DNA from 3 places in the Streptomyces sp. NPDC047014 genome. Region 1 is predicted to be linked to each of the others. Evidence: riboswitches for the same ligand, from Rfam matches in the RefSeq annotation. Region 1 holds a riboswitch; each other region holds the start of a gene.
The links. A riboswitch is a leader RNA that binds a small molecule or an ion and turns the genes downstream of it on or off. The one in region 1 is predicted to bind thiamine pyrophosphate.
Positions count from the first base shown of each region.

Region 2: another riboswitch for thiamine pyrophosphate. It lies ahead of thiC (phosphomethylpyrimidine synthase ThiC); the one in region 1 lies ahead of thiO (glycine oxidase ThiO).
Region 3: another riboswitch for thiamine pyrophosphate. It lies ahead of ABZ873_RS11925 (thiamine ABC transporter substrate-binding protein); the one in region 1 lies ahead of thiO (glycine oxidase ThiO).

Region 1 covers NZ_JBEYVX010000086.1:1,735-8,667, forward strand. Annotated here, with positions in the region: gene ABZ873_RS28755 (thiazole synthase) at 457-1,251, opposite strand; gene thiS (sulfur carrier protein ThiS) at 1,257-1,457, opposite strand; gene thiO (glycine oxidase ThiO) at 1,454-2,635, opposite strand; TPP riboswitch at 2,633-2,744, opposite strand; gene ABZ873_RS28770 (FAD-dependent oxidoreductase) at 2,880-4,046, shown strand; gene ABZ873_RS28775 (Rv2175c family DNA-binding protein) at 4,134-4,499, shown strand; gene thiE (thiamine phosphate synthase) at 4,582-5,217, shown strand; gene metF (methylenetetrahydrofolate reductase [NAD(P)H]) at 5,308-6,222, shown strand; gene ABZ873_RS28790 (hypothetical protein) at 6,264-6,933, shown strand, end outside.
Region 2 covers NZ_JBEYVX010000005.1:118,408-125,340, reverse strand. Annotated here, with positions in the region: gene ABZ873_RS05170 (cupin domain-containing protein) at 1-197, shown strand, start outside; gene ABZ873_RS05165 (DUF5326 family protein) at 358-573, shown strand; gene ABZ873_RS05160 (helix-turn-helix domain-containing protein) at 874-1,620, shown strand; gene ABZ873_RS05155 (SsgA family sporulation/cell division regulator) at 1,718-2,167, shown strand; gene ABZ873_RS05150 (YibE/F family protein) at 2,287-3,735, opposite strand; TPP riboswitch at 3,775-3,920, shown strand; gene thiC (phosphomethylpyrimidine synthase ThiC) at 3,915-5,702, shown strand; gene ABZ873_RS05140 (hypothetical protein) at 5,760-6,587, opposite strand; gene ABZ873_RS05135 (metallophosphoesterase) at 6,738-6,933, opposite strand, start outside.
Region 3 covers NZ_JBEYVX010000014.1:87,517-94,449, forward strand. Annotated here, with positions in the region: gene ABZ873_RS11905 (FAD/NAD(P)-binding oxidoreductase) at 1-155, shown strand, start outside; gene ABZ873_RS11910 (cytochrome P450) at 193-1,443, shown strand; gene ABZ873_RS11915 (ABC transporter ATP-binding protein) at 1,440-2,486, opposite strand; gene ABZ873_RS11920 (iron ABC transporter permease) at 2,486-4,102, opposite strand; gene ABZ873_RS11925 (thiamine ABC transporter substrate-binding protein) at 4,210-5,310, opposite strand; TPP riboswitch at 5,396-5,505, opposite strand; gene rlmN (23S rRNA (adenine(2503)-C(2))-methyltransferase RlmN) at 5,564-6,679, opposite strand; gene ABZ873_RS11935 (phosphatidate cytidylyltransferase) at 6,844-6,933, opposite strand, start outside.

The sequences.
Region 1 (6,933 bases):
TGTCCAGCCCCCAACAGCCCGCTGTCGCCGTCCGGCAGGAGCGCGTAGCGATTGGTGGCGGCTTATGTCCAGCCACGGGAGTTCGCAGTCGCCGTCCGGCAGGAGCGCGTAGCGATTAGTGGCGGCCTATGTCCAGCCCAGGGCGACTCGCAGTCGCCGTCTTGGAGAAGCGCGTAGCGATCAGTCGCGCCCCGGGCTTCGCCCGGACAGATGGGCCGCCCCGACTCTGGAACGGATCCTCCGGCCCGTTCCTTCGGGGGTTTCCCGGCAGTCTTTCGGATTTCCGTGGCGGGGCGGTCGGTCAAGGGTGGCCGTAGGCCATCGCGTAGCGACGCGACGTAGGAGCGCCCTTGAGGGACCGGCCCGCCACGGAGAGACGATAGGACTGACGGGAAACCCCCGAACGTCACTCTGATGCCGCCCGCGCGGCTCCCGCCCACCGAAGCCCCCCACCCCTCAAAACGCCGGCCGCTCCAGGTCCAGCCGTGCCCGGCCCCCCACCGGCGACGACGGTTCGGCGAAGCGGCGTTGGGGGATGCGGCCCGCGCGGTGGGCCTGGCGGCCCGCCGTGACCGCGTCGCGCATGGCCGAGGCCATCAGGGCCGGGTCCTGGGCGCGGGTCACCGCCGAGGCCAGCATCACCGCCGCGCAGCCCAGTTCCATCGCGAGGGCCGCGTCCGAGGCCGTGCCCGCGCCCGCGTCCAGGATCACCGGGACCCCCGCCCGCTCCGCGATCAGCTCGAAGTTGTGCGGGTTGCGGATGCCCATGCCCGAGCCGATGGGGGAGCCGAGCGGCATGATCGCCGCGCAGCCCACGTCCTCCAGTTTGCGCGCCAGCACCGGGTCGTCGTTGGTGTACGGGAGCACCGTGAAGCCCTCGTCCACCAGGATCTCGGCGGCGTCCAGCAGCTCCACTCCGTCGGGCAGGAGGGTGCGTTCGTCCGCGACCACCTCCAGCTTGATCCAGTCCGTGCCCAGCGCCTCCCGCGCGAGCCGCGCCGTGAGCACGGCCTCGCCCGCCGTGTAGCAGCCGGCCGTGTTCGGCAGGACGGAGATGCCGAGCTTGGTGAGCACGGACAGGACGGATCCGCGCACCGTCGGGTCCAGGCGGCGCATGGCCACGGTGGTGAGTTCGGTGCCGGACGCGACCAGGGCGCGTTCGAGTACGTCGAGGCTCGGCGCTCCGCCGGTGCCCATGATCAGGCGGGAGGTGAAGGTCCGGCCGCCGAGGGTGAACAGGTCGTCCGCCATGCCGCTCAGCCCCCCTGCACCGCGGTCAGGATCTCCACCCGGTCGCCGTCGTCCACGACGGTGGCCGGCCACTGCCCGCGCGGGACCACGGTCTCGTTGAGGGCCGCCGCCACCCCGGAGGGGGCGGCGGTCAGGGTGGCGACCACCGTGTCGAGGGTGGTGCCGGCCGCGACCTCGCGCGGCTCGCCGTTGACGGAGATGGTCATGCGTACGACTCCTGGTGTGCGGCGGAGAAGCGGAGCGGGGTGAAGGGGTGCGCGATCTCCGGGAGTTCGCCGGTGGCCAGCAGCCCGGCCATCACCTCGCCGGTGAGCGGGGTCAGCAGCACCCCGTTGCGGTAGTGCCCGGTGGCCAGGTGCAGGCCCGGCAGCTCGGTCGGCCCCAGCAGCGGGGCGTTGTCGGGGGAGCCGGGGCGCAGACCGGCCCGGGTCTCGGTGAGCGGGAGTTCGGTGATGCCGGGGACCAGCTCGTGGGCGTCGCGCAGGAGTTCGTAGACCCCGCCCGCGGTGACGGTGGTGTCCCAGCCCAGTTCCTCGCTGGTGGCCCCGATGACGAGCTCGCCGTTCTCGCGCGGTACGAGGTACACGTGGCTGCCCCGGACGACGGCCCGCACGGTCCGCGACAGGAACGGGGCGTACGCGGCGGGCACCGCCAGCCGCAGCACCTGCCCCTTCACCGGCCGTACGGGCGGCAGCACCTCGGCGGGCAGCCCCGCGAGGCGGCCGCTGAGGGAGCCCGCGGCGAGGACCACCTGGTCGGCGCGGAGCTCCGTACCGTCGTCGAGGAGGGCGCCGCGGGCCCGGTCCCCGGCGGTGACCAGCTGTTCGGCGGCGGCCCGGTGCAGGGTGACCCCGGCCCGCTCGCAGGCGGCCAGCAGGGCGGCGGCGAGCCGGCGCGGGTCGACCTGGTGGTCGCCGTCGACGCGCAGGCCCCCGCGGACGCCCGGGGCGAGCATGGGCTCCAGGCGGCGGCATTCGCGGCCGGTGAGCCAGGTGGACTCCAGGCCGCAGCGCAGCTGGAGGGCGTGCAGTTCGCGCAGGTGGAGGCGGTCGTCGGCGTCGAGGGCGACGGCGAGGGTGCCGCAGGCGCGGTAGCCGATGTCGATGCCCCCGGAGGCTTCGGACAGCTCGGCGGCGAACCGCGGGTAGCGCTCGGCGGAGGCCAGTCCGAGGCCGAGGAGGGCTTCCTCGCCGTAGTGGAGTTCGGTGACGGGGGCGAGCATGCCGGCCGCGACCTGGGCGGCTCCGCCGCCGGGCGCCGGGTCGGCGAGTACGGTGGCCAGTCCGCGCCGGGCGGCCTGCCAGGCGGTGACCAGGCCGATGATCCCGCCGCCGATGACGAGCACGTCGGATCCCCGGCCGGATCCCTTCCGAGATGAGTGCATGGGCGTCCAGCCCCTCCCTTCGCCGGCATGACCCGGATCAGGTTCGTACGGTCGGAGGCCGGCCAGCCTCCCTCTCAGCCCGGTGCGCCGGACTCCCGCGATAGGTACGGTGGCCAGACTATCCCGGTGGTGGACGGCCGGTAAGGCGGCACCTGTTCCTGACGGAGCGTCAGCTAAGTAGGCTGGCGGCGTGAGCGAGCAGACGCAACAGAATCAGCCCGGCGTGGTGATCGTCGGCGCCGGAATGGCCGGGGTGCAGACCGCGGTCGCCCTGCGCGAACAGGGATTCGAAGGCCCCGTGACCCTGCTGGGGGCCGAACCCCACCAGCCCTACGACCGGCCCCCGCTGTCCAAGGCGGTGCTGCTCGGCAAGGCCGAGGACTCCGCCTTCGACGTGGACTTCGACGCCCTCGGCATCGGCCTGCGCCTCGGCACCGACGTCACCGGCCTGCGGCCCGCCGACCGCGTCCTGGACACCGCCGCGGGTCCCGTCCCGTACGAGGTCCTGGTGCTGGCGACCGGAGCGCAGCCCCTGACCCTGCCCGGCGCCGAGGGCGTGCCCGGCGTCCACCTGCTGCGCACCCTGGACGACGCGGCCCGGCTGCGCCCGGTCCTCGCCGCCGCCGCCCGGGTCGTGGTCGTCGGCGCGGGCTGGATCGGAGCCGAGTTCGCCACCGCCGCCCGCGAGGCGGGCTGCGCGGTGACCGTGGTCGAGGCCGCCGGGCAGGTGCTCGCGGGGGCGATGCCGGCCGAGGTGGCCGACGCGATGGCCGGCTGGTACGGGGCGGCCGGCGCCGAGCTGGTCACCGGCGCGCGGGTGGCCGCCGTCGAGGAGGGCCGGGTCCTCCTCGCGGACGGCCGCGCCCTGCCCGCCGACGCCGTCGTCGTGGGCATCGGCGCGCGGCCCGCCACCGACTGGCTGGCCGGCTCCGGGGTGCAGCTCGGGCCGGACGGCTCGGTCACCGCCGACGCCTGGCTGCGTACCTCCCTGCCCGGGGTGTACGCGGTCGGGGACTGCGCCTCCTTCCCCTCCGCCCGCTACGGCGCCCGGCTGCTCGTGCACCACTGGGACAACGCCCTCCAGGGCCCGCGGGCCGTCGCGGCGAACATCCTGGCGGGGGAGCCGGCCGCCGCCTACGACCCGGTGCCCTACTTCTGGTCGGAGCAGTTCGGCCGCTTCGTGCAGTACGCCGGCCACCACGCCGGGGCCGACACCCTGATCCGGCGCGGCGACCCGGCGCAGGACGCCTGGTCGGTGTGCTGGCTCAAGGACGGCGCCCTGGTGGCCGTCCTCGCCGTGGGCCGGCCCCGGGACCTGGCGCAGGGCCGCAGGCTCATCGAGACGGCCCGCCCGCTGGACCCGGCCAGGGCGGCCGACCCGGCCGTCCCGCTGAAATCCGCCCTCGCCTGACCCCGTACGACCGGCCCGTCCCGGGCCTCCCGCCACGGACGGGCCGCCCGGGTACCGGCTGTCGGCGGGAGGTGGCAGGCTTGGCCTGTGACCGAGATTGACGTAAAGATCGATTCCCTCGTCCCCGACTGGCTGTACCTCCCCGACATCGCGGAGATGCTGGACATCGAGGTGACGCGGGTCCGCCAGATGGTCAAGGAGGGCCAGCTCATCGCCGTCCGCCGGGGCGAGAACCGCGCCCTGCAGGTGCCCGCCCCCTTCATCGACGGCGACAAGGTGGTCAAGGGGCTCGTCGGTCTGCTGACCGTCCTGCGCGACGACGGCTTCTCCGACGAGGAGATGCTGGAGTGGCTGTTCACCCCGGACCCGACCCTGCCGGGCACCCCCGCCCAGGCGCTGAGCGAGAATCGCGGCACGGAGGTGAAGCGCCGCGCCCAGGCGCTCGCCCTCTGACGCGCTACGCATCCGCTCCACACGGCGGTGCGCGGGCCCTCGCCGGCCCGCGCACCGCCGTCCACCACGGGGGGTACCTTCCATGCAGCTGTCCGACGCCCGGCTCTACCTGTGCACGGACGCCCGCAAGCGGCAGGGCGACCTCCCCGCGTTCCTCGACGCCGTCCTCGCGGGCGGCGTCGACATCGTCCAGCTCCGCGACAAGGGCATGGAGGCGGGCGAGGAACTGGAACACCTCCAGGTCTTCGCCGAGGCCGCCCGCCGCCACGGCAAGCTGCTCGCCGTGAACGACCGGGCCGACGTCGCGCACGCCATCGGCTCCGACGTCCTGCACCTCGGCCAGGGCGACATCCCCGTCCCCGCCGCCCGCGCGATCCTCGGCGGACAGGTGCTGATCGGCCGCTCCTGCCACGCCGAGTCCGAGGTGGCCGCGGCCGCCGCCGAGCCCGGCGTGGACTACTTCTGCACCGGCCCCTGCTGGCCCACCCCCACCAAGCCCGGACGGCACGCCCCCGGCCTGGACCTCGTCCGGTACGCGGCCTCCCTGGAGCAGGACCGCCCCTGGTTCGCCATCGGCGGCATCGACCGCACCAATCTGGACGAGGTGCTGGACGCGGGCGCCAACCGGATCGTGGTCGTCCGCGCCCTCACCGAGGCGGCCGACCCCGGCGCCGCCGCCGCGGAACTGGCCGGGCGGGTCCGGGCCCGGCTCGGCTGACCGCCCCCGGGCGCCCGGCAGGTGTCCAAAAAGCTGTCCAAAAGGCGGACACGGCTTCGGCGGGCGCCCGCCCGCGTCTAACCTGCCCCCATGGCCCTTGGCACCGCTTCCACCTGGTCGGACCGCGCACACACGGTCCGCGACCTCCTCGCGTCCGGGCGCTCGTACTCCTTCGAGTTCTGGGCCCCCAAGACCGAGAAGGGCGAGCGCAACCTCTGGAACGCGCTGCGCCGGATCGAAGCGGTCTCCCCGAGCTTCGTCTCCGTCACCTACGGAGCCGGCGGCTCCACCCGCGGCGGCACGGTCAAGGCCACCCAGGAGATCGCCGCCGACACCACCCTCACCCCCGTCGCGCACCTCACCGCCGTGGACCAGTCGATCGCCGAGCTGCGCCACGTCATCGGCCAGTTCGCCGACGCGGGCATCCGCAACATGCTGGCCCTGCGCGGGGACCCGCCGGGCGACCCCATGGGCGACTGGGTGCCGCACCCGGAGGGCGTGCACTACGCCGCCGACCTCGTCCGGCTGCTCAAGGAGTCCGGCGACTTCTGCGTCGGCGTCGCCGCCTTCCCCGAGATGCACCCCCGGTCCGCCGACTGGGATACGGACATCCGGCACTTCGTGGACAAGTGCCGTGCGGGCGCGGACTATGCGATCACCCAAATGTTCTTCGATCCCGAGACCTATCTGCGGCTGCGCGACAGCGTCGCCAAGGCCGGCTGCGAGACCCCGATCATCCCCGAGGTCATGCCTGTTGTGGGGATCAAGCAGCTCGACCGGCTGCCCCAACTCAGCACCGCGCTCTTCCCCGCGGACGTGAAAGAGCGCATGCTCGCCGTCAAGGACGACCCGGCCGCTGTACGCTCCATTGGAATCGAGTTCGCCACGGAGTTCTGCGCGCGGCTGCTGTCCGAGGGTGTCCCGGGGCTGCACTTCATCACGCTGAACAACTCCACGGCGACTCTCGAGATCTACGAGAACCTGGGCCTGCACCAGCGGGCCTGACCGGCCGTACCCGTGTGACGGCCGCTTGAGAGGGGCCTTGCATGGGAATGACGGTCCTCTACATCGCGTTCGGCATCGTCGCGCTGTGGCTGCTAGCCGAGGTCCTGATGCAGTACAAGGCCCGGCTGCGCTGGCGCCTGCTCGCCTTCGGCGGCTTCCTCGGCGTGGTCGCCGGGGTGATCCTGCCCTCCGTGCCCGTCATCGGCGCGGGCGCGGCCGCCTTCGCCGCGGGCCAGATCCTGGTCACGCTGTCCTTCCGCAAGGGCTTCGTCGCCGGCTGGGCGCTGCGCCGCGGCGGCGAGCCCGTACGGCAGCAGCCCAAGCGCCGCCGCGCCGGGGCCGCCCCGAAGACGGAACCGGCGCTCCAGGTCACCGCGCTCTCCTACGACGACGCCGAAGCGGCCGCGGAGGAGCGGGAGTTCCGCTCGCCCGCCCCGCCCGCCGAGGTGTACAGCCCGGAGCCGGTGCCCGAGGACACCGGGTCCTACGGGATACAGAGTCTCGGCCCCGCCCCGGACCCCGCGCAGACCGCCGCCTTCGCCTCGCCGTTCACCACGGCCGAGCAGGACGCCCACCAGTACGCGGCCTACTACGACCAGCAGAACCAGGGCGGTTACGACTACACCGCCGGCTACCCGGCGGGCGACCAGCCGCAGGTCTACGCCGCCTACTCGGACCCGTACATCGGCACCGGCGGCGCCGTCGCCCCGC
Region 2 (6,933 bases), on a different contig from region 1:
CCGATCCGCAGCAGCCCCACCGGCAGGACGAGGTGTACTTCGTCGTCAGCGGGCGGGCCTCGATCACGGTCGGCGAGGAGACCACCACCGTGGCGCGCGGCAGCGTGGTCTATGTCCCGGCCGGCGTCCCGCACAGGTTCCACCACATCACCGAGGACCTCCGGGTGATGGTGGTGTTCTCCCCGCCGGAGGCGTGAGCGGGCCCTCGGATGAGGGTCGTTCCCCTGATCCCCCTAAGGGGCGGATCAGGGGACTCCGGGGGCTCGCGGGCCCCGCTCGGCGCCCGCGCCCTCCTAGCATCGGAAGCGGAAGGTCAGGTACGGGGAAGCCGAGGAAGAGGTCGAGGACATGGACGGGATCCGGAAGATATTCGCAGGCATGCCCTGGTGGGTGAAGTGGGTCGCCGTCCCGCTCATCGCGCTGTTCGTCTTCGGCGGCGTCATCACCAGCGTGCTGGGCGCGCTGATCTCGCTCGTCTTCAAGCTGCTCCTCTTCGTCGCCCTGGTCGCCGGCCTGGTCTTCGTGGTGAAGAAGGCCGGCGGCGGACGGACGAAGTCCTCCTCCGACTGGTAGCGAGCGGGGCCAGACCGGCCGGCCGGAGCCGGTCGCCGGCCGATTGAGCCATGTGAGGGAAGGCGGCGCTCTCGGCCGCTCGCACCTCCGGAAGAGGCCGATAGAGTGCCGAGCAGTGCCGCTCCCCTGGGCACCGGAAGCCGGTACTGCCCGCCCTGAGCCGCGGCGCTGTTGACGACCCGCCGAGCACGAGCCCCAGGAGCGGTGGCGCGCGCGGGGGCGGCCCCCGCAGGGCGGGCCTCCCCCGAAGCCCGCCGCCATGCCTGGGGGTGAGCTGTGGATCCGCTTCACAATGCCGGTGTGCCGACGCTGATCGGTTCGGTGCAGAGAGCGCTGAGACTGCTCGAAGCCGCCGTGGCGCACACCGGGGGAGCCCCGGCGAAGCAGCTGGCGCGCGAGGCCGGGCTTCCGCTGCCCACCGCCTACCACCTGCTGCGCACCCTGACGCACGAGGGCTATCTGCGCAGGGAGGGCGGGGTCTTCGTCCTCGGCGAGGCCGCGGCCCGGCTGGCCCATGGGGGACTACAGCAGAAACGTCGCAGCATGATCCTCGACTCCCTCGCGCACTTCCGCGACGCGGTCGGGGCGCCCGTCTACTTCGCGGTCTACCGCGAGGGTGAGATCGAGGTGGTCGGCGTCTCCGACACCCCGGCCACCCCCGCCTGCGAGGAGTGGGCCGACTTCCGCGAGACCGGCCACGCGCACGCCATCGGGCAGTGCCTGCTCGGACAGCTCGACGAGAAGACGCGCAGGGAGTATTTCGACCGTCATCCGGTCGAGGCGATCACCCCTTATACGGTGCGGGATCTGCGGGCCCTGGAAAACCGGATCGGGAGCCTCGGGCCGATGCAGACAGTGACCGAACGCCAGGAATATGCCCTGGGCACGGTATGCGCCGCGCTTCCCATCACAGCGGGGGACGCGGCCGCGACCATGGCCATTTCCCTACCCCTGCACCAGCAAGAGCGGTTGCCCTATGTAGTCAAACGACTACAGAGTGAAGTAGGCGCGCTGTTGAGCACCCTCTCCTTCTCTATCAGTATCTGAAAACTCACTCCTTGTGATCTGCATCCACTTACACCACTCTTGTCAAGAGGAGCCTGGGGGATCATTCCTGGCCACTTCCACTACAGCGGGGTAGGCAATGCGCGAGTCGGTACAGGCAGAAGTCATGATGAGTTTCCTCGTTTCCGAGGAGCTCTCGTTCCGGATTCCGGTGGAACTCCGGTACGACGCCCGTGATCCCTACGCAGTCCGCCTGACCTTCCACCTTCCCGGAGACGCGCCCGTGACCTGGGCGTTCGGCCGCGAGCTGCTGCTCGACGGCATCAACAAGCCCTGCGGTGACGGCGATGTGCACATCGCGCCCACCGATCCCGAGGAGCTGTCCGACGTCCACATCAGACTTCAGGTCGGCGGCGACCGGGCGCTGTTCCGCGCCAGCGCCGCGCCGCTCGTCGCGTTCCTCGACCGCACCGACCGGATCGTTCCGCTCGGACAGGAGCGCAACACCGGCGACTTCGAGGAGAACCTCGACGAGGCGCTGGGCAAGATCCTCGCCGAGGCGCGGCAGAACGAGCAGAACGCCGGCTGAGCAGAAGGCCGGTTGGCGAGAACACCGGTTGGCGAGAACACCGGCTGGCGAGAACGCCGGCTGGCGAGAACGCCGACCGGTAGAACGCCGGCTGAGCAGAACACCCCTGAGGAGAGCGCTCAGCGCTTGCGCCGCCGGCCCCGGCCGCCGCGCACCGGTCCCGCGGCCGGAGCGGCGGTCCGGGACTCCGGCCGGTCGGCCGAGACCACCAGCGCGGCCAGCGCCGTCGTCACCGGGACCGAGGCGACCAGGCCGATCGAGCCCACGAGGGTCCGTACGATCTCCACCGCGACCAGCTCGCTGTTCGCGACGGCCCCCATGCTGCTGTTGGCGATGGAGAAGAGCAGGAGCAGCGGCAGCGCGGCGCCCGCGTAGGCCAGCACCAGGGTGTTGACCACCGAGGCGATGTGGTCGCGCCCGATCCGGATGGCCGCCCGGTAGAGGCCGCGGGGCCCCAGTGTGGAATCGGCCTGGTGCAGCTCCCAGACGGCCGAGGTCTGGGTGACCGTCACATCGTCCAGCACACCGAGCGATCCGATGATCACACCCGCGAGCAGCAGGCCGCTCATGTCGATCTCCGGGTAGAGCCCGTGGATGAGACCGGTGTTGTCGTCGGTGTTGCCGGTGAGGAACGCCCAGTCGATGAACACCGAGCCCAGCAGCCCGATGAGCAGCAGCGAGACGAGCGTGCCGAGGACCGCCACGGAGGTACGGGCCGTCAGCCCATGGCACATGTAGAGCGCGATCAGCATGATGGCGCTCGCCCCGACCACCGCCACCACCAGCGGGTTCGAACCCTGGAGGATGGCGGGCAGGATGAAGAGGGTCAGCACGCCGAAGCTGACCACCAGCGCGATCAGCGCGAACACCCCGCGCATCCGGCCGACGAGGACCACCGCCAGCGCGAAGATGCCGGCGAGGACGGCGAGGGGCAGCTTCCGGTTCACGTCGATGACCGAGTACTGGAGGTCGCGGGGCGCGTCGGGGGCGTACGCCACCACCACCTCCTGGCCGTCCGCCAACTGCCGCGGCGCGCCCGGCTGGACGATCTCCACGAAGGTGCGGCCCTTGTCCGGGCCGGTGCCGATCTCGACCGTCGCCTTCTTGCAGTCGCCGGTCTGCGCGGCGCGGGCCTCGCGGCCGGAGGGCGTGGACACCTCGCTCGTGGGCGGGACCTGCGCGGCGTTCACGGACTTGCAGTCGACCTGCTCCAGCGCGACCACCTTGGCCTGCTGGGTCTGCCGGTCGAAGCCGACTCCCGTGCGCTCGTGGCCGGGGGCGCCGCCGGGCCAGAGCACGGCCATGCCGACGAAGACGGCGGTGGCGAAGGGGATCAGCACGGCCGCGATCACCTTGCGCAGGTGCTTCGAGACGGGGGCGGCGGGGCCGTGGCTGTGCCCGTGCCCGTGGCTGTGTCCGTGGGGCTGCGCGGGGGCGGGGACGGGGCCGGGGGAAGGGCCGTGGTCCGCGTGTGCGTGACCGGAGTGGTCGCTGTGTTCCGTGGGCTCGATGGGAGGCTGCGGGGAGGGCGTCACCAGCAGATCATCGCAAGAGATGAGGGGGCCCACTGTTCAGCACGCCATGGATGACGCTAGCGTGGGGGCTACTTTGCACAACGCGGGAGCTCGGAGCACCGGGCTGAGAGGGCGCTGATCACCGTACGGGCATCACGGATGCGTACGGGAGGAGGCTGCGTCGACCGCCGAACCTGTTACCGGGTAATGCCGGCGTAGGGAGATCAGGTCTTATGACCATTCAGGACGCACGCACGCCTGCCGTCGGCACGGAAGCCGACGACCGCACCGAGCGCCAGCCGGGCTGGCACAAGGGCTACCTGGCGGGTTCCCGGCCCGACCTCCGGGTGCCCGTCCGCCAGGTCCACCTCACCAACGGCAAGGACGTGACGCTCTACGACACGTCAGGTCCGTACACCGACCCGCAGATCGAGACCGACGTACGGCGCGGCCTCGCCCCGCTGCGCGAGAACTGGATCATCAGCCGCGGCGACACCGAGGAGTACGCGGGCCGTCCCGTGCGCCCCGAGGACGACGGCATCAAGCACACCTCGCCGCGCGGCGGCCTCAAGAACCTCGACGCGGTCTTCCCGGGCCGGCCGCGGCTGCCCCGCCGGGGCCGGGGCGGCGCCGCCGTCACGCAGCTCGCGTACGCGCGCCGGGGCGAGATCACCCCGGAGATGGAGTACGTCGCGATCCGCGAGAACGTCTCCCCCGAGGTCGTGCGCGAGGAGATCGCCGCAGGTCGCGCGGTGCTTCCGGCGAACGTGAACCACCCGGAGATCGAGCCGATGATCATCGGCAAGCGCTTCCTGGTGAAGGTCAACGCCAACATCGGCAACTCCGCCGTCACCTCCTCCATCGAGGAGGAAGTGGACAAGATGACCTGGGCGACCAAGTGGGGCGCCGACACGGTCATGGACCTGTCCACGGGCCGCAACATCCACACCACGCGCGAGTGGGTGCTGCGCAACTCCCCGGTCCCGATCGGCACCGTGCCGCTCTACCAGGCACTCGAAAAGGTCGACGGCCGCGCCGAGGACCTGACCTGGGAGATCTACAAGGACACGGTCATCGAGCAGGCCGAGCAGGGCGTCGACTACATGACCGTCCACGCGGGCGTGCTGCTGCCGTACGTGCCGCTGACCGCCCGCCGCAAGACCGGCATCGTCTCGCGCGGCGGCTCGATCATGGCCGCGTGGTGCCTCGCGCACCACAAGGAGAACTTCCTCTACACGAACTTCGAGGAGCTGTGCGAGATCCTCGCGGCGTACGACGTCACGTACTCGCTGGGTGACGGGCTGCGGCCCGGCTCCATCGCGGACGCCAACGACGCGGCTCAGTTCGCGGAGCTGAAGACGCTGGGCGAGCTGAACACGATCGCCAAGCGCCACAACGTGCAGACGATGATCGAGGGCCCGGGGCATGTCCCGATGCACAAGATCAAGGAGAACATCGACCTCCAGCAGGAGATCTGCGAGGAGGCGCCGTTCTACACCCTCGGCCCGCTGACCACGGACGTCGCGCCCGCCTACGACCACATCACCTCGGGCATCGGCGCCGCGATGATCGCCTGGTGGGGCACGGCGATGCTCTGCTACGTCACGCCCAAGGAGCACCTGGGCCTGCCGAACCGGGACGACGTCAAGACCGGCGTGATCACCTACAAGATCGCGGCGCACGCGGCGGACCTCGCCAAGGGCCACCCGGGCGCCCAGGAGTGGGACGACGCGCTCTCCGACGCCCGCTTCGAGTTCCGCTGGGAGGACCAGTTCAACCTGGCCCTCGACCCGGACACGGCCCGTGAGTTCCACGACGAGACCCTGCCCGCCGAGCCGGCCAAGACGGCGCACTTCTGCTCGATGTGCGGCCCGAAGTTCTGCTCGATGAAGATCTCCCAGGACATCCGCCGCGAACACGGCGGCGACCTGAAGGCGGACGAGATCCAGGCGGGCATGGCGGAGAAGTCCGCGGAATTCGCCGCCTCGGGCAACCGCGTCTACCTGCCCCTGGCGGACTGAGCACGGCCGACGGGGGGCGGGGCTCCGGGAGGCCACGCCCCCCGGAGCCCTGTTCTCCTACTGGGGTTCGCGTTCCGGGCCGCCGAAGTCCGGGCTGGTGAAGTCCGGCGGGGTGTAGCCCGGGCGGGGGCTTTCCGAGGCGGAGCCCGGGCTGGTGAAGTCGGGGCGGGTGTAGCCCAGGCTCGGGATGCGCCCGGCCTCCGGGGTGCGCGGGGTCGGGAAGCCCGGGCCCGCGCTCGGGTCGGCCAGGGCGTCTCGCAGGAAGGGGATGATGCCGCGTTCGAGCAGCGCGTGCCGCCATGCCTCGCGGGCCCGCGCCACCTCGTCCGGTACGGCCTCGGTCTCGTCCGCCGCCACCTCGGTCGCGCTGTTGCGGACCGCCGTCACCAGCAGCCCGATGACCGCGCAGAGCAGGGCCGCGGCCGTCAGCGCGCCGAACAGCCAACCCGCCGTCAGCATCGTCTCCGCGAAGGCCGGTTCGGGCTCGATCATCTTCAGGATGTAGCCCACCAGCAGGAAGATGAGCATGGCGGTCCCGGCCAGGACCGGCGCCAGCACCGCGACCACGGCGCTGATCCCCGCCCCTCCGCCACCGCCCCGCTCCTCGTCCTCGTCCCCGCCGGCGGAGGCCGCGGCGGGCCCCAGGAGCAGTTCCTCGCGCCGCTCCCCGCGGATCTTCACGTAGTGCCCGTACTCGGCGGCGGCCGCGGCCACCAGCAGGGCGCTGGCGCCCTGGGCCATGGTGCGCAGCTGCTCGGCGTTCAGCCGCTCGCCGAGGGTGGCGAGCTCGGGCCGTTCACTCGCGGCGCGCAGGGCCTCGTCGAGCAGCCGGTCGAATTCCGGTCGGTCTTCGGTCAGCAGGTGCGGAGCGCTGGTCATGTGCATCCCCCGATGCTCCGTGGAAGCCGGTATGCCCGCGTAGACCCCGGGCGACCGGCCTGAACGGAGGAGAGCCTGCTACGGATAGAGCGATGGTAGAGCGCCCCCACCACGCGGTGACAGGGGCTTTCCGGAAATACCCCGCTCCGTGAGCCCTCAGTCGCTCAGCGGGAGTTGTACGACAAGCAGTTTGCCGGCCATCGTCACGCCGCCGTCCATGGCGATGGCGAGCCCGTCGGCGTACACGTGCGGGCCGTCCACCGCCTCGGGTCCGCGCGCGTCGTCGCCGTCCTCGGTGCCCACCTCGCCCAGCAGGTACGGGATGGGGCTGTGGCCGTGCACGACGCGACTG
Region 3 (6,933 bases), on a different contig from region 1:
CGCCGCCCTTCTCCACGGTCGACCGCCGCCCCGAGGGCAACAAGCCGCGGCCGGCGGACTTCCCGGACCCCTCGGTCCCCACGCACGGCCCCACCATCACCCTCAGCGGCTACTCGCCGGCCGACCGGAAGATGACCTTCACCCCCGGACGATGACCTTTCACGAGGATCACGAGGATCACGAGGACCCGTCATGACCCAAGCCATCCTGCGGGAGATCATCGACTACGCGAACCGGGCGAATCCGTACCCGCTGTACGAGGAGCTGCGCAAGAACCCGGTGTCCCACGACGGGGACGGCCCGTACGTGATCAGTACGTACTACGAGATCCACAGCCTGCTGCACGATCCGCGGATCAGCTCCGACTCCCGCAACCTCAAGTCCAGCGGGGACGACCCCCTGAGCGGCCAGGACGAGGAGGCGGGAGCGGCGGCCCTGCCCCCGTCCTTCCTCAAGCTGGACCCGCCCGACCACGACCGCCTGCGGCGTATGACGAACCGGCCGTTCGGGCCGCCGCACGCCCCGCACCGGGTGCACGACATGCGCGAGGAGCTGGGGGGCCTGGTCTCCGGGCTGATCGACTCCATCGCCAAGGACGGGAACCTGGACCGGGTGGACCTGGTCGACCAGTTCGCGTACCCCTTCCCGGTCACGGTGATCTGCCGGCTGCTCGGGGTCCCCCGCGAGGACGAACCGCGCTTCCACGTCTGGGCGGAGACCCTGGCCGCCAGCCTGGACCCGGACCCGGACGCCGATCCCGCCGAGCGCGGCAAGGGCTCCATGGACGCCCGCATGGAGCTGGGCATGTACCTGGCCGGGCTGATCGAGGAGCGCCGCAAGAACCCGGGCGACGACATGCTGTCCCAACTCGCCACCGCGGACGGCCCGGACGGCGCGATGACGACCATGGAGGCGCTGAGCACCTCCGCGCTGCTGCTCATCGCGGGCCACGAGACCACCGTCAACCTCATCACCAACGGCATGCTGACGCTGCTGCGCCACCCGGACGTCCTGCGGCGGCTGCGCGAGAACCCGGACCTGGCGGTCCCGATCGTCGAGGAACTGCTGCGCTACGAGCCGCCCGTGCAGCTGCTGCCGCAGCGCACCACCCTGTCGGACGTGGAGATCGGCGGGGTCACCATCCCCAAGGGCGCCTCGCTGTGGCTGATGCTGGCCTCCGGCAACCGCGACCCGAAGCGGTTCGAGAACCCGGACCGCTTCGACCCCGACCGCCCGGACATCCAGCACCTCGGCCTCGGCAGCGGTATCCACAGCTGCTTCGGCGCCCCGCTGGCCCGGCAGGAGGCCCAGCTGGCCCTGAGCGAACTGGCCCGCCGGCTGGAGAACCCCCGCCTGCTGGAGGACCCGCCGACCTACCGCCAGAACGCCGTCCTCCGCGGCCCCCGCCACCTCCCGATCGCCTGCGACGGCATCCGGCCCTAGACCGCCTCTTCCGGTTCCTCGGGCAGGAGGACCACCTCGGCCGGGGCGAAGGTCACCGCGACCTCCTCGCCCTCGGCCGGGGCCCCGGCCAGCGGGCACTCCGCCTCCAGCGGTGGCCCCGTACGCGGGCGCAGCCGGAGGGTGACGTGCGTACCGCGGAAGGTACGGGACTCCACCGCGCAGCGCAGGCCGTCCGGGCCGGGCACCACCCCGGCCGGGCGGACCAGCAGCCGCTGCTCGCCCTGCGGTGATCCGGCGGGAACGGGGATCTTGCCCCAGGCGGTCACCGCCCACGGGCCCGAGACCGTCGCCGGGACCACGTTCTCGAAGCCGAGGAAGCGGGCGACGAACTCCGAGGCGGGCCGCTGCCACACCTCCAGCGGGGTCCCGGCCTGGGCGATCCGGCCGTCCCGCATCACCACCACCCGGTCCGCCAGGGCGAACGCCTCCCCCTGGTCGTGCGTGACGGCCAGCACGGTGGTGCCCAGCCGCGAGAACAGGCCGCGCAGCTCCACCACGAGCCGTTCGCGCAGGCCCCGGTCCAGCTGGCCGAGCGGTTCGTCCAGCATCAGCAGCCGCGGCGAGGGGGCCAGCGCGCGGGCCAGGGCCACCCGCTGCTGCTCGCCGCCCGAGAGGGAGGCCACGGCCCGGCCCTGGGCGCCGGGCAGCCCGACCAGCTCCAGCAGTTCCGCGACCCGGGCGGCGGAGGCGGCCCGCCCGTCGCCGCGCATCCGCAGGCCGAAGGAGACGTTCGCGCCGACGTCGCGGTGCGGGAAGAGCTGGTGGTCCTGGAACATCAGGCCCACGCCCCGCCGGTGCACGGGTACGGCGGCCTGGTCGGCGCCGCCGAGCAGCACCCGGCCCCCGGAGACCTCCTGGAGGCCCGCGACCACCCGCAGCAGGGTGGACTTGCCGCTTCCGCTCGGGCCCAGGACACACACGATCTCGTGCTCGGCGACCGCGAGGTCCACCCGGTCCAGGGCGGGCCCGGCCGCGCTCCCGCCGAAGCGGACCGAGACCCCTTCCAGGCGCAGCAGGCTCATCAGAACTCCCCGGAGGTGTTGTCGGGTCGCAGTCGCTCCAGCACCAGCAGGGACACCGCGCACACCAGCATCAGAATCGTGCTCAGGGCCATCGCCTGCCCGTAGTTCAGCTCGCCGGCCCGCCCCAGCAGCCGCGCCACGGCCACCGGGAGCGTCGGCCGGTCCGGCCGCGCGATGAAGACGGTCGCGCCGAACTCCCCGAGGGAGACGGCGAAGGCGAACCCGGCCGCGATCAGCAGCGCCCGCCGCACCAGCGGCAGGTCCACCTCCCGCCAGGCCCGCAGCGGCGAGGCACCGAGCACGGCGGCGGCCTCCCGGAGGCGGCCGTCGACGGCGCGCAGGACCGGCAGCATGGTCCGTACGACGAAGGGCACCCCCACCAGCGCCTGCGCCAGCGGCACCAGGATCCACGAGGTCCGCAGATCCAGCGGCGGCTCGTCCAGGGTGATGAGGAAGCCGAAGCCCACGGTGACGGCGGACACCCCGAGCGGCAGCATCAGCAGCGCGTCGAAACCGCGGGTGAAGGCCCCGCCGCGGCGGGTGAGGGCGGCGGCCGCGAGCCCGCCGACGAACAGGGCGATCCCGGTCGCGGCCAGCGCGTACTGCAGGGAGTTCCCGATCGCCTCCAGCGGCGGCACCAGGAAGGTCCCGCCCCCGGCGCCCGCTTCGCCCAGCGCCCGGTAGAAGCCGAAGCCGTAGCCGCCGGGGGCGTCGAGGGAGCGCTCGACGAGCACGCCCAGCGGCAGCACGATCAGCAGCGCGACGGTCAGCAGCACCCCGCCGAGCAGGCTGCGCTGCGCCCAGCCGCGCGGCGGGTGCGTGGTGCGGCCGGGGTCCACCAGCCGCAGCGCGGTCTCCCGGCGGCGCACGGTCCAGGCGTGCACGGCGAGGATCGAGCCGATCGCGGCGAACTGCACCATCGTCAGCACGGCGGCGGTCGGCAGGTCCAGCAGCTGCGCGGTCTGCCGGTAGACCTCCACCTCCAGGGTGGAGTAGGCGGGCCCGCCGAGGATGAGCACGACGCCGAAGGAGCTGAAGGTGAACAGGAAGACCATCAGCGAGGCGGCGGCCACCACGGGCGCCAGCGCCGGCAGGGTCACCCGCCGCCAGGCCGTGAAGCGCCCGGCGCCGAGGACCCGGGCGGCCTCCTCCTGGCGCGGGTCGAGCTGGGCCCACAGCCCGCCGACCGTGCGCACGACGACGGCGTAGTTGAAGAAGACGTGCGCGAGGAGGATGGCCCACACGGTGGTGTCGAGCCGGACCCCGAGCGTTTCGTCCAGCAGCCCGCCACGCCCCAGCAGGGCGAGGAAGGCCGAGCCGACCACCACGGTCGGCAGCACGAAGGGCACGGTCACCACGGCTCGCAGCAGCTGCTTGCCGGGGAACTCGAAGCGCGCGAAGACATAGGCGCCGGGCAGCGCGATCACCAGGGTGAGCACGGTGGACACGAGCGCCTGCCAGGTGGTGAACCAGAGCACGCCGGCGATGTCCGGCCGGCCCAGCACCTCGCCGAAGCGGCCGAACTGCCATCCGTCGTCGGTCCTGAGGCCCCGGCCCACGATCGCGGTGACCGGGTAGGCGAAGAACAGGCCGAAGAAGGCCAGCGGCAGGGCCATCAGGGCCAGCCGTACGAGCGCCGCCCGCGGTCCCCCGGCCGCGGACGGGACGGGGCCCGGCGCGGCGCCCCCCGACGCCGCACCCGTGCCCCTGCCTGCGGTGCCGCCTACTTCACGACGGTCGAGGTCCACGCCTTGACCCACTGCTCACGGTTCTTGGCGATGTTCTCCGGAGTGACGTTCTCCGGCTTGTCGATCACCACGCCGTGCTTGGTGAACAGCTCCGGCAGCGCGGCGTCCTTGGTCACCGGGTTCACGAACATCTGGAGCGGCATGTCCTCCTGGAACTTCTTGCTGATCAGGAAGTCCAGCAGCGCCTTGCCGCCCGCCTCGTTCTTCGCGCCCTTGAGCAGGCCCGCGAACTCGGTCTGGCGGAAGCAGGTGCCGGTGGAGACGCCCGTGGGCGCCTCGGCCGGCTGGGGCTCCCCGTACAGCACCTCGACCGGGGGGCTGGAGGCGTAGGAGACGACCAGCGGGCGGTCGCCCTTGGCCTTCTTGCCGCCCGCGGAGCCGGAGAAGCGCTCGTTGTACGCCTGCTCCCAGCCGTCGACGACCTCGACGCCGTTGGCCTTGAGCTTGGCCCAGTAGTCCTTCCAGCCGTCCTCGCCGTACTTGCCGACGGAGGCGAGCAGGAAGCCGAGGCCGGGCGAGGAGGTCGCGGCGTTCTCGGTGACCAGCAGGTTCTTGTACTCGGGCTTGATCAGGTCGTCCAGCGTCTGCGGCGGGGCGAGCTTCTTGTCGGCGAAGTACGCCTTGTCGTAGTTGACGCAGATGTCGCCGGAGTCGACGGGGGTGACCCGGTGCTCCTTGTCGAGCACGTACTCGGGCTTCACCCCGTCCAGGCCCTTGGCCTCGTACGGGGTGAAGATCCCGTTGTCGAGGGCGCGGGAGAGCAGGGTGTTGTCCACGCCGAAGAAGACGTCGCCGCGGGGCGAGCCCTTGGTCAGGATCTCCTGGTTGAGCGCGGTGCCCGCGTCCCCGGACTTGAGGACCTTGACGGTGTAGCCGCTCTCCCTCTCGAACTCCTTGAGGACCGTGTCGGTCACGTTGAAGGAGTCGTGGGAGACGAGGGTGACGGTGGTGGACTTCGGGGCGTCGCTCGCGCCCGCGCCCTTGTCCTTGGTGTCGCCGCCGCCGCAGGCGCCGAGCGTGGTGACGCCCAGCGCGGCCGCGAGCGTGGCGCCCGCGATCTTCCTGGTGGTGCTCACTGGTGAATTCCTCCTGGGATGTCCAGGAGAAGACGCGGCCCTGGCCGGCGCTCTCTCGGAGCGGACGCCGGGCAGGGCGCAACAGCTTGAGTGGTGACCGAACTTCCTACCCCGAATGACCGGGGCGAGGTTCAGAGGGTCTGCGGATGACGGATACCGCACTCTCAGCGCTGTGGCGCTCCCCTGTCGGAATATGAAATTGGTTCGGCCACAGGGTACCCCGTGGCCGAATCGCTTCGAACAGAATCGGAACCTAGCGCTCCGAAGCGGCCAGCTGGCCGCACGCGCCGTCGATCTCCTGCCCGCGGGTGTCCCGTACGGTCACGGGCACGCCGTGCCGGGCGATCGCCTCGACGAACGCCTTCTCGTCCTCGGGCCGCGAGGCGGTCCACTTGGAGCCGGGCGTCGGGTTCAGCGGGATCAGGTTGACGTGCACCCGCTTGCCCTTGAGCAGGCGGCCGAGGAGGTCGCCGCGCCACGCCTGGTCGTTGATGTCGCGGATCAGGGCGTACTCGATGGAGATCCGGCGGCCGGACTTCTCGGCGTACTCCCAGGCCGCGTCCAGGACCTCGCGGACGTTCCAGCGGGTGTTCACCGGGACCAGGGTGTCGCGCAGCTCGTCGTCGGGCGCGTGCAGCGAGACGGCCAGCCGGCACTTGAAGCCCTCGTCGGCGAAGCGCAGCATGGCCGGGACCAGGCCCACCGTGGAGACGGTGATCCCGCGCTGGGACAGGCCCAGGCCGTCGGGCTCCGGGTCGGTCAGGCGGCGGATGGCGCCGACGACGCGGTTGTAGTTGGCCAGCGGCTCGCCCATGCCCATGAAGACGATGTTCGACAGCCGCGCCGGGCCGCCGGGGACCTCGCCGTCGCGCAGGGCGCGCATGCCGTCGACGATCTGGTGCACGATCTCGGCGGTGGACAGGTTGCGGTCCAGACCCGCCTGGCCGGTGGCGCAGAACGGGCAGTTCATTCCGCAGCCGGCCTGCGAGGAGATGCACATGGTGACCCGGTCGGGGTAGCGCATCAGCACGGACTCGACCAGCGTGCCGTCGTGCAGCTTCCACAGGGTCTTGCGGGTGGTGTCGTCGTCGCAGGAGATGTGCCGGACGACGTTCATCAGCTCGGGCAGCAGCTCCTGCTGGAGCTTGCTGCGGGAGCCCGCGGGGATGTCCGTCCACTCCGCCGGGTCGTGCGCGTAGCGGGCGAAGTAGTGCTGGGAGAGCTGCTTGGCCCGGAAGGGCTTCTCACCGATCGCGGCGACCGCCTCGCGGCGCTCGGCCGGGGTCATGTCGGCGAGGTGCCGGGGCGGCTTCTTCACCCCGCGGGGAGCGACGAAGGTGAGCTCACCCGGAGCGGGACGGGGGGCCATGCGGTACTCCTCAGTACGACGAGGTGGGGGTCACCCCGCGCGTCGCAGGGCCGGTCCGCGGCGCGGCCGCTGGACGGAAAGGGCGCGCCGCATCACGCGGCGCGCCCTCCAGGATAACCCGACCCGCTCCCGTCGGCCGGTGCCGCCGGAACCGGCCGCCCGGCTCAGCCGGTGCCGACGAAGGCCGCCAGCAGCAGCCACACCACCGGGGCGGTGGGCAGCAGCGAGTCCAGCCGGTCCATGATGCCGCCGTG